3 regions of the Paenibacillus sp. FSL K6-2393 genome follow, and region 1 is predicted to be linked to each of the others. Evidence: riboswitches for the same ligand, from Rfam matches in the RefSeq annotation. Region 1 holds a riboswitch; each other region holds the start of a gene.
The links. A riboswitch is a leader RNA that binds a small molecule or an ion and turns the genes downstream of it on or off. The one in region 1 is predicted to bind cyclic di-AMP.
Positions count from the first base shown of each region.

Region 1 (4,215 bases):
GGACGGGATCTGGCTCAAGCCTGTCGTGAACGATTCAGCATGCCTGTTGTCATGATGTTATGGATTCTGTGTGAGCTTGCCATTGCAGCTACCGATCTGGCTGAGGTCATAGGTTCTGCCATCGCATTAAAGCTGTTATTTAACATCCCCATGTTATACGGCGTTATCATCACCGCAGTTGATGTACTCCTGATTCTTGTGCTGCAAAACAAAGGCTTCCGCGCTTTGGAAACTCTCGTCATTGTGCTCATGGCAACCATTGCCCTCTGCTTCGGTATTGACCTGTTTCTGGCGAAACCGGATATGGGCGGTGTGCTCCACGGTTTTGTGCCAAATGTCGAGATTCTGCAAAACCCGGCCATGCTCTATATTGCCATTGGTATTATCGGAGCAACCGTGATGCCGCATAATCTGTATCTGCATTCTTCCATTGTGCAGACCCGTCAGATCGAACAGACACCACAGGGCAAAAAAGAAGCCATTCGGTACTCGACCATGGATTCTACAATCGCGCTGACACTGGCCCTGTTCATCAATGCAGCCATCCTGATTGTATCTGCTGCTGTATTCCACAGTGCTGGTATGACACAGGTTGCCGAGATCGCAGATGCGTACCATCTGCTGACACCTCTATTGGGTACTACGGTTGCAAGTATTCTGTTCGGTGTGGCGCTGTTAGCATCAGGTCAGAACTCCACCCTTACAGGTACACTCGCTGGGCAGATCGTTATGGAAGGTTTCCTGAACATTCGAATTCCGGCTTGGCTGCGCAGACTGGTCACACGTCTGATCGCCATCATCCCGGCGGTAATTGTCACAGCCATTGCAGGAGAACATGGCACAGAAGAACTGCTCATTTTGAGCCAGGTCGTGCTGTCTCTTCAATTACCCTTTGCTGTAATTCCCCTGGTGATGTTCACGAGTGATAAAAAAAGCATGGGTTCATTCGCCAACAAATTGTGGCTCAAAATCATCTCATGGGTCATTGCCGCGATTATCGTTGTGCTGAATGTATATCTGATCATTCAGACGATTCGGTTATTCTAATCTCGTTCTTATCGACTAAATACTAAAAAGGCTGATCAACTGCGGTATTCTATACCCAAGTTGATCAGCCTTTATTGTTGCAATACAGCAACATGTTTCCTTTTATAGTAAAACGCTAAACTCTAATAAACAATTATCTAATCCTGATTGGGCACCAGTAATGGCAGGAGTTCATCCAATGAATTAACAGTCCAATCCGCACGTTCGTCATCCGATCGGTCTGGCTGGAATCTTCCGTAACCCTGCATAATTCGAATTGTACGCATGCCCAGCTTCCGAGCAGGTATAATGTCGTTATCGATCCGATCGCCGATCATGACGGCTTCCTCCGGTTCACAACCGGCCTGCTTCAAGGCCACAGCGTATAACTCAGGGTCTGGCTTGGACACTCCTTCTTCAGCCGAACACGCCAGAACATCAACATACTTCCGCAAGCCGTAGCTCTCCAGTCTTTCTTCCGTTCCAGGACTCTGATTGGCAATAATGCCAATACGATAATACCGTGACAACTGCTGAAGAACGGAATCCGCTGAAGGAAAAGGACGTTCAAGATCTTTTTGAAATTTCAGCTTGTCCTGAATCTGTTTCTGGTGTCCCTCGTCTTCAACGAATGTGCGAATCGCCACTCTCATAGGCCATTGCTCATATTTTCGGTAACAGTTCGCGAACAGTTCGCGTACCGCCTCAATCTTTACCGGATATCCCAAAGCACAGGCTTCACGGACGAACTGTCCGATAATATCATCAACCGGCTCCCATTCATCCACCAGCGTATCTCCAACATCAAAAAACAACCATTTCAATCCACCTACATCCGGCACGCCAATTCCTCCTTGTAAGCCACAGGTGATTCCTGATCCAAATCTAAAAGTTCGTGTTCAAAAAGTCTTGATCTACCTTTAAAACCATAAAAAAGAAGACTCACCATCATGCATGAGTCTCCTCAAATTCCGTTTATCGATACATTCAATTATAACAGGCACCTTACACCTGAGCAATCACAAGCTATGGCATTACCCATTGAGGAGAAAGCCAACTTCCCCATTGAGCGAATATACAATCCGGTCTGCGCCCATGCCCCGATAGATGCCCTTAGGATGACTCTGCTCTGTAATGACGCACAGGGATTTCGATGTCCATGAACGGCAGATCTGTAAATAACGACAGGTCAGATTCAGGCTGTTCTCGAAAATAAACACGTTGCCTACGCTGCCCTGCGGCAAAAACCATTTTTGAGCTGCAGCCGTATTCATGCGAATGACATGTTCTACTCCGATTCTACGGAGTCTGCGCTCTTCCCCTGCACTGTTGGTTAGAACGGCAAACGGCATTTTTTTGTACATCAGCAATTTGATAAATTTGCGTCCTGCTTCATTTGGAGCAGTCACTAAGATCATCTCAGTATCCATCATTCGTTCCTCCCTTGGCGTGAAAAGACAACAAAAAAGAAGCGTGGGGGACCAAGGCCTCCCGAACGCTTCTTAAAGAACCCATGGCGAAAACGCCATGAACCAGCGTACGGCTTGTTGCCTCTCCCTTTAACGCTTACGAGGTTAGCTGACGGATTCGGGCGCGAGAGTCGCCCTATTTCCGGCTGTCACCGGAAAATTCACCCCATGAATGCCTACTGTCCTGGACAGCGCATTCTGTTGGTTCCCCCGTTTCCCACTCATCAATGAATGGAAACTCAGCGATTAAAACATCGTTCGTATATCTTAAAATAAGATCGAGCGATATTATCGTTTGTTTCGTTTTTCAGGTACAGTTTAGTTTAAATTGAAATTACGTTATGAATCATACACCCGCGCCATGTCGGTGTAAAGTCCGCACAGATCACCGAATCGACAGATTTTCGGCAATACTCACATATAATAGCGCTTACAACAAGGTCATACTCTATCCATCTCTTTAAATCTATCTAATTCTCACTCTGACGAAAATCACTACGCATTTCATTCACGCATTCTGCACAACTTGCCTCTTTTGATTCATTTAACACCATATTAGTTTTGCATTATTTAATTGTAACCAATATAATAAGAGGTATCAGATGATATCATGGAGGCGATTTAGATGACAGTCTACGATTACAAAGTGAATACCCTTCGCGGTCAAGAAGTTGAAATGTCCGACTACCGTGACAAAGTGTTACTGATTGTGAATACGGCAAGCTCATGCGGCCTTACACCTCAATTCAAAGGTCTGCAAGAATTGCAAGACAAGTTCAAGGATGCGCCATTTGAAGTCCTTGGTTTTCCAAGCAACCAGTTTGCCCAGGAAAAAGGATCTTCCGACGATATCGCCGAGTTCTGTCAGATGAATTATGGCGTGAGCTTCCCTATGTTTGAGAAAATTGATGTGAACGGCTCAAGCGCTCACCCTCTATTCCAGCACCTTAGCACAGAAGCTCCTGGCCTGCTCGGCTCCAAAGCAATCAAATGGAATTTCACCAAATTCCTTGTGGATCAGAACGGACAGGTAATTAAACGTTATGCTCCCAAAACAACACCGGACAAGATTGAAGAAGATATCAAGAACTTGCTGCAAAAATAATACATTGGCCACCCGTAGCCGGAAGGTAGAGCAGCATTGCCCCGGTAATGGATGGCCTTTTTATCAACTTTGATGTCAAACTGTTCAAAAAGACAAAAAAAGAAGCCTTCCATTAATGGAAAGCTTCTTTTTAATCGTTCATATGATGCGGTCGAGAGGACTCGAACCTCCACGGGCATACGCCCACTACCCCCTCAAGATAGCGTGTCTGCCATTCCACCACGACCGCATGTCGTAAATAATCGGCAACAGAATTGATTATACCGGGTTCAGAACCAAAAGTAAAGTATTTTTTAATACTTCTTTTTCAGCTAGGCATTTTCATCAAAAATCGCATAATCTCGTCATCTTTACCCATGAACTGCATACATTAGATTTGATCCCCTCCTTTCCGGATTGAGCTGATCTTATTGATTCATTTATATCTAGTCCTCCCTGCACTTCGCAGATATTTAACCTTATATGTTATATAAAATAACACGAATATTTGAATCACAGATTTAATCCATTAAATTTCACGGATACTATTGACAAAAAGCGGACATTTATGGGATGATAACTATCATATAATTCGGATTTTCAAACATAAAGCAAACAAAAAGGAATATAAATGTC
Region 1 is NZ_JBBOCU010000001.1:5,390,885-5,395,099, forward strand. It holds gene MHI14_RS23990 (Nramp family divalent metal transporter) at 1-1,047, shown strand, start outside; gene MHI14_RS23995 (HAD family hydrolase) at 1,185-1,868, opposite strand; gene MHI14_RS24000 (hypothetical protein) at 2,061-2,456, opposite strand; cyclic di-AMP (ydaO/yuaA leader) riboswitch at 2,575-2,750, opposite strand; gene MHI14_RS24005 (glutathione peroxidase) at 3,121-3,600, shown strand; tRNA gene MHI14_RS24010 (tRNA-Leu) at 3,747-3,829, opposite strand.

Region 2 (4,215 bases), on a different contig from region 1:
ATCGAACATCAAGTCGGGGCGAAAACGATGGAACGCATTCTCTCTACCTATGTGAAGAAGTACCGCTTCAAACATCCCACTTCGGCTGATTTTCAGAACGTTGTGGAACAAGTGACCCGCACTTCCTGGTCTGATTATTTTGATCAATATGTCTATGGTAACGGGATGGCTGACTTTGCTGTAGAGAAGATTCGTGTTACGCCCGTACAGAAAGACGGTCAAACATTGTACGAGTCATCCTTGACGATCGCAAAAAAAGGGAGTGATTACAACGCCGTTCCTGTTCGCATTGCTTTTGAAGACGGACATATCCTCACCAAGCAATGGAATGGCAAAGAAGATCGCATCACCTATAAATTAACTCACACATCCCCCGTATCCTGGGCCATGACCGATCCCCTGTACTCGATCGTGCTGGAGAACCGCCATATGAACAATTTCCTGAAATCCGGACTGGATGAGCGGACGAAGTCCCGCTGGAACATGAGTGTAACCAAACTAATAGAAGCCATATTCGGAGGTCTGTCATGGTGAGGTGGAAACGGTGAAAGCAAAAATACGTGAAGGCTGGTTTCTCGTCCGTCAGCATATGTTCATTGCCGCACTCTTATTTCTCTATCAGCTCATTTGGGGATATTTCTTCTATCGAATGGTACAATCGGCGGTCATCCCCCTACTCCTGCGCTATCCAGATTCTGATGCCGGGGAGCTGAGTACACTTTTGTTTAAAATGGAAAGTCAACTTAACCTGTCTACTCATCCGGAGGTTCATCGTTATCTGTGGATTCTAGGGGGCATGCTGCTGGTTCGCATGTTGATCAGCCCCCTCATTCAGGCAGGACTGCTCTACTCACTTCAGCACTTTAATTCTACAGAAGAGCGCATCCCCTTTGTCCGCGGAATCAAAAATCTGTGGAAACCGATGCTGCTGCTCCACACCATACGTACTTTATTGATACTTCTGCCCGCCTACTGGCTCTTACCGAAGCTCTACTCGATTCTCATGGACGGATTTCATTCCCTTCAATTACTTTTGCCTGGTATACCTTATGTTGCTGCCTGGATTGTATATGGTTGGATCATCCACCATGCCATACTCTACATGCAGTTCGGTGTGTCGGCACCAGAAGGAGAAGGCGGGGCTCACGGTATTCTCAAAGCACTCTGGATTGCACTGCGTCATCTCATCGCTGTAATCGGCATTGCACTCCTGCTGGGCGGAGTACACCTGCTCGTCTTTGGGTCATTCACTTCAGCCTCATGGTTATTAACGGGACTTACCGGACTTATACTACAACAGACGTATCCACTTGCTAGATGTCTATTAAGTCTGTGGAAAATATGCAGCCATTTCCGATTATGGCAGTCCAAAATATCCAAAGGTGAGAGCAGATAGTTTAAAAATTGTTACCATCGTATGTTAAACTCACGGCCTAATATGTACTTATAAATAGGCAAACCTCAACCTTTCCCCGTCAAAGGTCGAGGTTTTTTTTGCTAAATTTGTTGCTAAACGTTGCCAAAGCCGTACTCCTCTGTTACAATAATCGCAGTGAGTTTTTAGTAACAACTTTGTAATCTTTACATTCATATTTGTAACTACTTAAAATTAAATCGTCATTTCTTGATTTCGCAGGTGCATAACTAGCATAGCCAAATTCCTGGCACCTGGGAAGCGGGGGAACCAGTTATGGGTGAATTGATCTTGCTACAGAGGGATCATAGGGGACCTTCAACCGAATCCTTAAGCTAACCTCGCAGGCGTTGGAAGGGGAATATCTCTTGTTCAAGAAGAAATTAACCGCAGCTGTACTTAGCATCACATTCGCTTTATCGCTTGGTGCAGGTAGCGCATTCGCAGATTCAAAGATGGACACAGTAATTGATTCAGCAATGGGAACTACATACAAAAGTGGGGGAACAACGCTTAACGGCTTTGACTGCTCCGGATTTACACGGTATGTATTCGACAAGTTGGGTATTGATTTGGCACGCCAATCCAGTTCCCAATTCGACATGGGCGATTCCGTATCACGCATGGAAATGAGAGCTGGCGATCTGGTGTTCTTTAATACAACAGGTAAAGGCGTATCACATGTAGGAATCTTTGTAGGGGATGGAAAGTTCGCACACTCCTCTTCTTCCAAAGGCGTTACGATCAGTGCATTGAGTGAAAGCTATTGGGCCAATCGTTATGTTGGCGCGAAACGGATTATGAGCACGGACGCATATGAATCACTGGCCCTTGACTAGGGACAAGCTGAGCAACATGATGCTGTAACCATTAACCATACTGGAACGAAGCAAGAAGCATAACAGAACCGCCCGGTACATTCTCCGCAGGAATGTATCCGGCGGTTTTTTTGTGCTTCAATCCTTATTCATGTTGCAAGTTATACTCAGGGCATATCCTGCGACATCAACAGGTTCGTTTTGCGTTCGTTCGTCCGTGCCCTTATGATGTTTTTACCCATCCCGTTATAATATAAACGGAATTACCGGAACTTTTGTTTCATTTTTTTTCTTGAGAAGGAAGACTTGCTAAATGAACAGCTCTTTTGTAGAGTGGACAAAGAGTTCTGTTTCAAGGAAAGGAGCATGCAGGTGTATGAAGGAAACCCCTGTGACGTTTCACGTTGTACCCATGCGAGAAGAACATGCGGAGCTTATCTGCAGTTGGCAGTATGACCCGCCTTACAATATCTACAGCTGGCTCCCCTGGGACCAGATGAAAGCTCTGGAAGTGGAATTCGGAGATGCACAGCTGCGGCAGGAGCAATATGCGATCGTCCTGGATCAGAACGATCGTATATGTGGGTTTGCTCAATACTTCCCACTTGAAGGGGTAACCCGGATTGGCCTTGGCATGCATCCAGAGCTGTGTGGTCAGGGTCAAGGGACAGCTTTTGTCACTGCCATTGTACAGGAAGCCATTCGCCGAAATCCCACGAACGAGATTGATCTGGAAGTACTCACTTGGAATGCTCGTGCCATTCAAGTCTATCTGAAGAGTGGATTTGTCACCCAAGATACATACGAACGACAGACCCCAAGCGGCTTGAAGCCCTTTCACTGTATGGTTTATGAAGGGCCTCGCGGTTAGAATCCATTGCAAAACAACTAAATTTGCCCCTTGTTATGTGATTAGTTCAAAAAATTCCCACAAAATGCTATGATGTCAGTACAGGTTCCGTTATAATGATATGGATAGTTTCAGGTTAGATGATCTTTCATTCTGGAGGGGACATAAGGGATGCACAAATGGATCATGAGCGGAGTATTTTTTGCAGCATGCGCTTTAGCTATTGTTTTAATGTTTACGCTTCCAGGGAAAGAAGAAGTGGCTGAAGAAGCCAAGCCAACCATGCCGGAAGTAACATTGGATGCCGGACAGGCTGAAGCACTGGTCAAAGCCAATTGTATCTCCTGTCACGGGGATCAGCTTCAAGGTGGCGTAGGACCTGCTCTGGCCAATATCGGCAGCCAGGATGATCTGGAGAAGATCTATTCTACGATTGTCAAAGGTAAAGGTGGTATGCCTTCCTTCAAGGGCAAACTGCAGGATGAAGAGATTGCAAATATCGCCATGTGGCTGTCAGAGAAGAAATAATCTCTGCACGCACATAATGAAGAGGCCCTTAATCCCCTTTTGGGAGAATAAGAGCCTCTTTGTTATACCAATTATTAGGCCTCTGCCGCATGCTCAGCCAGAAAGGCCTCAACTTCACGTGCGTACGGCATCCCGGACTGGGCGCCGAGCTTTGTCACGGATAACGCGGCCGCACCCATGGCAAAGCCTACGGCCGCGTCCAAAGTCTCACCGCGCGCGAGGGCTACTGCCAGCGCGCCGTTGAAGCAATCGCCAGCGCCGGTCGTATCGACGGCGCTTACGGCGTAGCCGGGCGCACGGCAAGCGCCGGCACGCCCTGCTTGTACGCGGCCGCCAGGCGCCGCCGCGTACACAGCCCCCTCGGGGCCGAGCGTCGTGACGACAGCGGCCCCGAGGGATGCGGCGAGCTCTGCGACCGCCGCATCCAGGTCTTCCGGCCGGAGATGATCCCGGCCGGTAAGCACGGCAAGCTCACTGCGGTTCGGCGTGACAACGTCGACGCACCGCAGGAGCTCCTGCGGCAGACCCGGCACCGCGGGGGCCGGGTTGAGCACCACCAATGCGCTGCCTTCAGCCGCCAGTTGGGCGGCGCGGGTAACCGCTGG
Region 2 is NZ_JBBOCU010000002.1:90,471-94,685, reverse strand. It holds gene MHI14_RS27545 (M1 family metallopeptidase) at 1-534, shown strand, start outside; gene MHI14_RS27540 (hypothetical protein) at 545-1,396, shown strand; cyclic di-AMP (ydaO/yuaA leader) riboswitch at 1,642-1,779, shown strand; gene MHI14_RS27535 (C40 family peptidase) at 1,783-2,253, shown strand; gene MHI14_RS27530 (GNAT family N-acetyltransferase) at 2,609-3,103, shown strand; gene MHI14_RS27525 (c-type cytochrome) at 3,254-3,610, shown strand; gene rbsK (ribokinase) at 3,685-4,215, opposite strand, start outside.
Region 2: another riboswitch for cyclic di-AMP. It lies ahead of MHI14_RS27535 (C40 family peptidase); the one in region 1 lies ahead of MHI14_RS24000 (hypothetical protein).

Region 3 (4,215 bases), 2.4 Mb from region 1:
GGACTTGCTGCTGCTGTTCCGGACGAAGAGCAAGCAGAAGCGGCAATCGGGATTCGTAAAGGTAATACCGAGCTGCTGGCTGCAGTAAATGGAACACTGGAACGATTGAAAAGTGAAGATAAAATCAATCAGATGGTGACGGACGCCAGCCTCTTGATGGCGGATAAAGCGAACAAATCACAGAATATTTTCCAAGTATTCTGGGAGTACAAAAGTTTCTATGCTACAGGAGTAGGATACACACTTCTGTTGTCCGCACTGGGTGTTATCTTCGGTGTAATTATTGGATTGATCATCTGTTTGTTCCGTCTGCATGACGCTGCAATCTTGCGCTGGATTGGTACAGCTTACGTTGAAGTGATTCGTGGCACACCGATGCTGGTACAATTAATGATTATTTACTATGGTTTTTCTCTGAGCTTTGGCATTAACTTTACTGCACTTCAGGCAGGTATCATTACACTTTCAATCAATAGTGGTGCCTATCTGGCGGAGATTTTCCGTGCAGGTATCCAAGGTGTGGATCGTGGTCAGTTGGAGGCAGCGCGTTCCCTCGGAATGGGCAGAGGTGCAGCAATGCGTTACATTATATTGCCACAAGCCTTCAAAGCTGTATTACCAGCGATCGGTAATGAATTTATAACTATCATCAAAGAATCCTCCATTATCTCAGTTATCGGTATGGTGGATATTATGTATCAGGCAAGTGTAGTCAAAAACATTACGTATCAAGGCTTGAGTCCATTTTTGATTGCAGCAGCCATCTACTTTGTAATGACGTTCATTTTGTCCAAGCTGCTGGGACGACTGGAAAGGAAGTTGAGTGCAAGTGATAGACGTTAGACAATTACACAAATCTTATGGAAATAACGATGTGCTTAAAGGCATTAACGTGACAATTGGCAAAGGTGAGGTTGTCGTAGTCATCGGCCCTTCCGGTTCAGGTAAAAGTACTTTCTTACGTTGTCTGAATCTGTTGGAACAGCCTACCTCGGGTGAGATTGATTTTGAAGGCGTGTCAATCACTGATCCGAAGCACAACATTAATGCAACTCGGGAAAAAATGGGCATGGTGTTCCAGCATTTCAACCTGTTCCCACACAAAACGGTACAGCAAAACATCACGATTGCTCCAATTAAAGTGAAGAAACAATCCACTCAGGAAGCGGAGAAAATTGCTGCTGGATTGCTTAACACGGTGGGCTTGTACGATAAAAAAGATACATTCCCGAATCAGCTGTCTGGTGGACAGAAGCAGCGGATCGCCATTGCTAGAGCATTGGCCATGCAGCCGCATGTGATGCTGTTTGACGAGCCTACTTCGGCACTGGACCCCGAGATGGTCGGTGAAGTGTTGGATGTCATGAAACGTCTTGCAGAAGGCGGGATGACGATGGTCATCGTAACACATGAGATGGGTTTTGCACGTGAAGTGGGAGACCGGATCCTGTTCATGGATGGCGGGGTTATTGTAGAAGAGGGAACACCTGATGAGGTGTTTGGAGCACCAAAAAATTCACGTACACGTGATTTTCTTGCGAAAGTACTCTAAACGAAGTGATCAAATAGCGTTACTGACTTCGAGTCGGTAACGCTATTTTTTATGGATAATAATCACGTATGAATTCGAAAAAGTAACTATTCTGTTACCAAATGTAAAGTATCGGATCTCCCAACTTTTCTAAAGTATCCAGTATTCTTAATTATGCTTACATGCTAAAAAACCATTTGGTAAGAATTACTACAAGTTCAGGTTACAAAATTGTGATATATTGAACTCTGCCGAAACTTCCGGACAGGGAGTGCGGGGGATGTAACGATGCAGATTGTGCAGGGGGAAGATCTACAGCACACTGCTTGGGGTGAATTAGGGGTACATAACGTTTTAAATGTAATGAAGAACCTATAGGGTGGGCTCCTCATCCGAATCCGACAACTAACTTCGCAGGCACAATGAGGGAGGAAGACCATGATTAACAAGAAACGTATAGCCAAAACAGCAGTAGCATTATTGACAACAGCAATGCTCATACAAGCCGTTCCGGCTCACGCCGATTCAGTTCATGTGGCCAAAGAAGGGGATACCTTCTACACCTTATCAAAACAATATGGAGTAGCAATGAACACGTTGGTTAAAGCAAATAACGACATTTCACCTTACAATATTTATGGTGGTTTGAAAATTACGATTCCCGGTAAGGCAAACAATGTAGCTGCCGCGGCGACGGAGAGCAAGACCCAAGCCAAAACGGTTACCACAGCAAGCTTGGACGTTAACGCAGATAACAAAGTGGTTCAAGCCTGGGGTAAAACATTTGATTACAGCAAAGCTGTGAACGTGAAAGCAACGGCATACTCTGCAGATCCGTCTGAAAATGGAGGATGGGGTGCAGTCGATTATTTCGGAAATGACCTTGAACTGGGTACGATTGCAGTTGATCCAAGTGTAATTCCACTCGGAACCAAAGTACTGGTAACTGGTCATAGCCATCCAGGATTGCCAAAACAGGCTTTTGTAGCCACAGCGCGTGATGTGGGCGGTGCAATCAAGGGTCACCGGATTGATATCTTTATCCCGGGTAGCAAACAGTCCGTAAGCACATTTGGATTTCAGGATATCGAGCTGTACATTCTTAAGTAGAAAGTAAATTACATCTAACGAATTCAAACAGGGTGTCTGCCAGTCGCTAATTTGCGATTGAACAGCACCCTTTTAATATTGCATTTATTTGCTATCGCAGTCATCTTAATCTTTGGCCTTTGGCAATCCCAACATCTCGTCCAAGGTGACCAGTTCATACCCCCGGTTACGCATTTCTTCAATTATTTCAGGCAATGCCTCAATCGTACCGTTCAGGTTAGATCCCACACCGCCTCCTGCATGTTGCAGAACGATGGAGCCAGGTTTCACGGCAGATAGGATGTTATCCTTCACCTCTTCCTTGGAGAGGCCTTTCCAGTCCAGTGAGTCAACGTTCCAGTTTACAATGCTATAGTGTTGTCTAGCAGCCCATTGCAGCTGTTCTTCATTAATGTCTCCATAAGGTGGCCGAATTATCTTGGGCGTATATCCCGCCAAATGTCGAATAATATCCCCGGTATGTAAAATTTGTTTGCGAAAGGCATTCATCGACAGCTTACTGAATTCAGGATGATTGTAGCTGTGATTACCAACCATATGCCCTGCCTTAACGATGCGTTTCACCAGATCCGGATGTTTCTCAGCACGACTACCCACGATGAAGAATGTAGCTCTGACATTGTATTTCTTCAATACATCCAGCACTTGTGGAGTAAACCGTGGATCAGGTACATCATCAAAAGTCAGTGCAACCTTCTTTGTTGAAGGACCATTGGTTTTGAACGTATCGGCATATTTTTGACGTAACTGTCCCAATGTCAGTTGTTCTTCTTCCGCAGAATCTGAACCTGATACTGATTCACTTGACGGGCTTGAAACATCCCGCGATGAAACTGGAGCATGATATCCTCCGAGAAAAATAACGATAACCATCAGCATAATGAGGCGTACGCGCATAATAACGGCCTCCTTTTCCAAAATGACGTTCTCCTTGGTATGCCCGGGGGTTTCATAAAATATGCGTAGTGTGAGAAGTTTCATTGCGGATTTAGCTTATGACAGCCATAATTCCTCCATATATAACATATAGAAAAGGATAGGTGGATAGGATATGAGTACATATGATTTGAAATCCATACGTTTACAGGTGATTGAAGCAGGAGAGGATAAGGTTTTTCTCGTTACCGGAGGAAAGGCGCATATTGGCGCCGTAGCCACGTTCTACGTGGATCATGAGCGCGTCAGCGGGACGACGGTACATATTCCTGGGCATAAGGAACAAGAACTGTGTGAGCGGCTTGCCAGAAAGGCTGCCCTGCAGCTGAAAGTAACCGTTACGGTGATCATGGGTATCCATTTTGATTCCATCACGCGGATGCAGATCGACGAAATCGTGCAGACTGCAGAGAGGCTGATGGAGGATCATCTGAACAAAGATAAACGATCTTCCTGACATAAGAGCCATCGAATGTTTTGATTTTATTTGCTAAAATTGAAACGAGTTGTAGATTGTTACGTATGTATGTTTATATACGATGTAATATCGACTAGGAGGAATAACATAATGTCCATTTTCAAACGTTTGCGTGATCTAACCATGTCTAACATCAATGCCATTATTGACAAGGCGGAAG
Region 3 is NZ_JBBOCU010000001.1:2,971,750-2,975,964, forward strand. It holds gene MHI14_RS13135 (ABC transporter substrate-binding protein/permease) at 1-843, shown strand, start outside; gene MHI14_RS13140 (amino acid ABC transporter ATP-binding protein) at 830-1,552, shown strand; cyclic di-AMP (ydaO/yuaA leader) riboswitch at 1,771-1,967, shown strand; gene MHI14_RS13145 (3D domain-containing protein) at 1,970-2,641, shown strand; gene MHI14_RS13150 (polysaccharide deacetylase family protein) at 2,747-3,538, opposite strand; gene lpdD (prenylated flavin chaperone LpdD) at 3,693-4,034, shown strand; gene MHI14_RS13160 (PspA/IM30 family protein) at 4,146-4,215, shown strand, end outside.
Region 3: another riboswitch for cyclic di-AMP. It lies ahead of MHI14_RS13145 (3D domain-containing protein); the one in region 1 lies ahead of MHI14_RS24000 (hypothetical protein).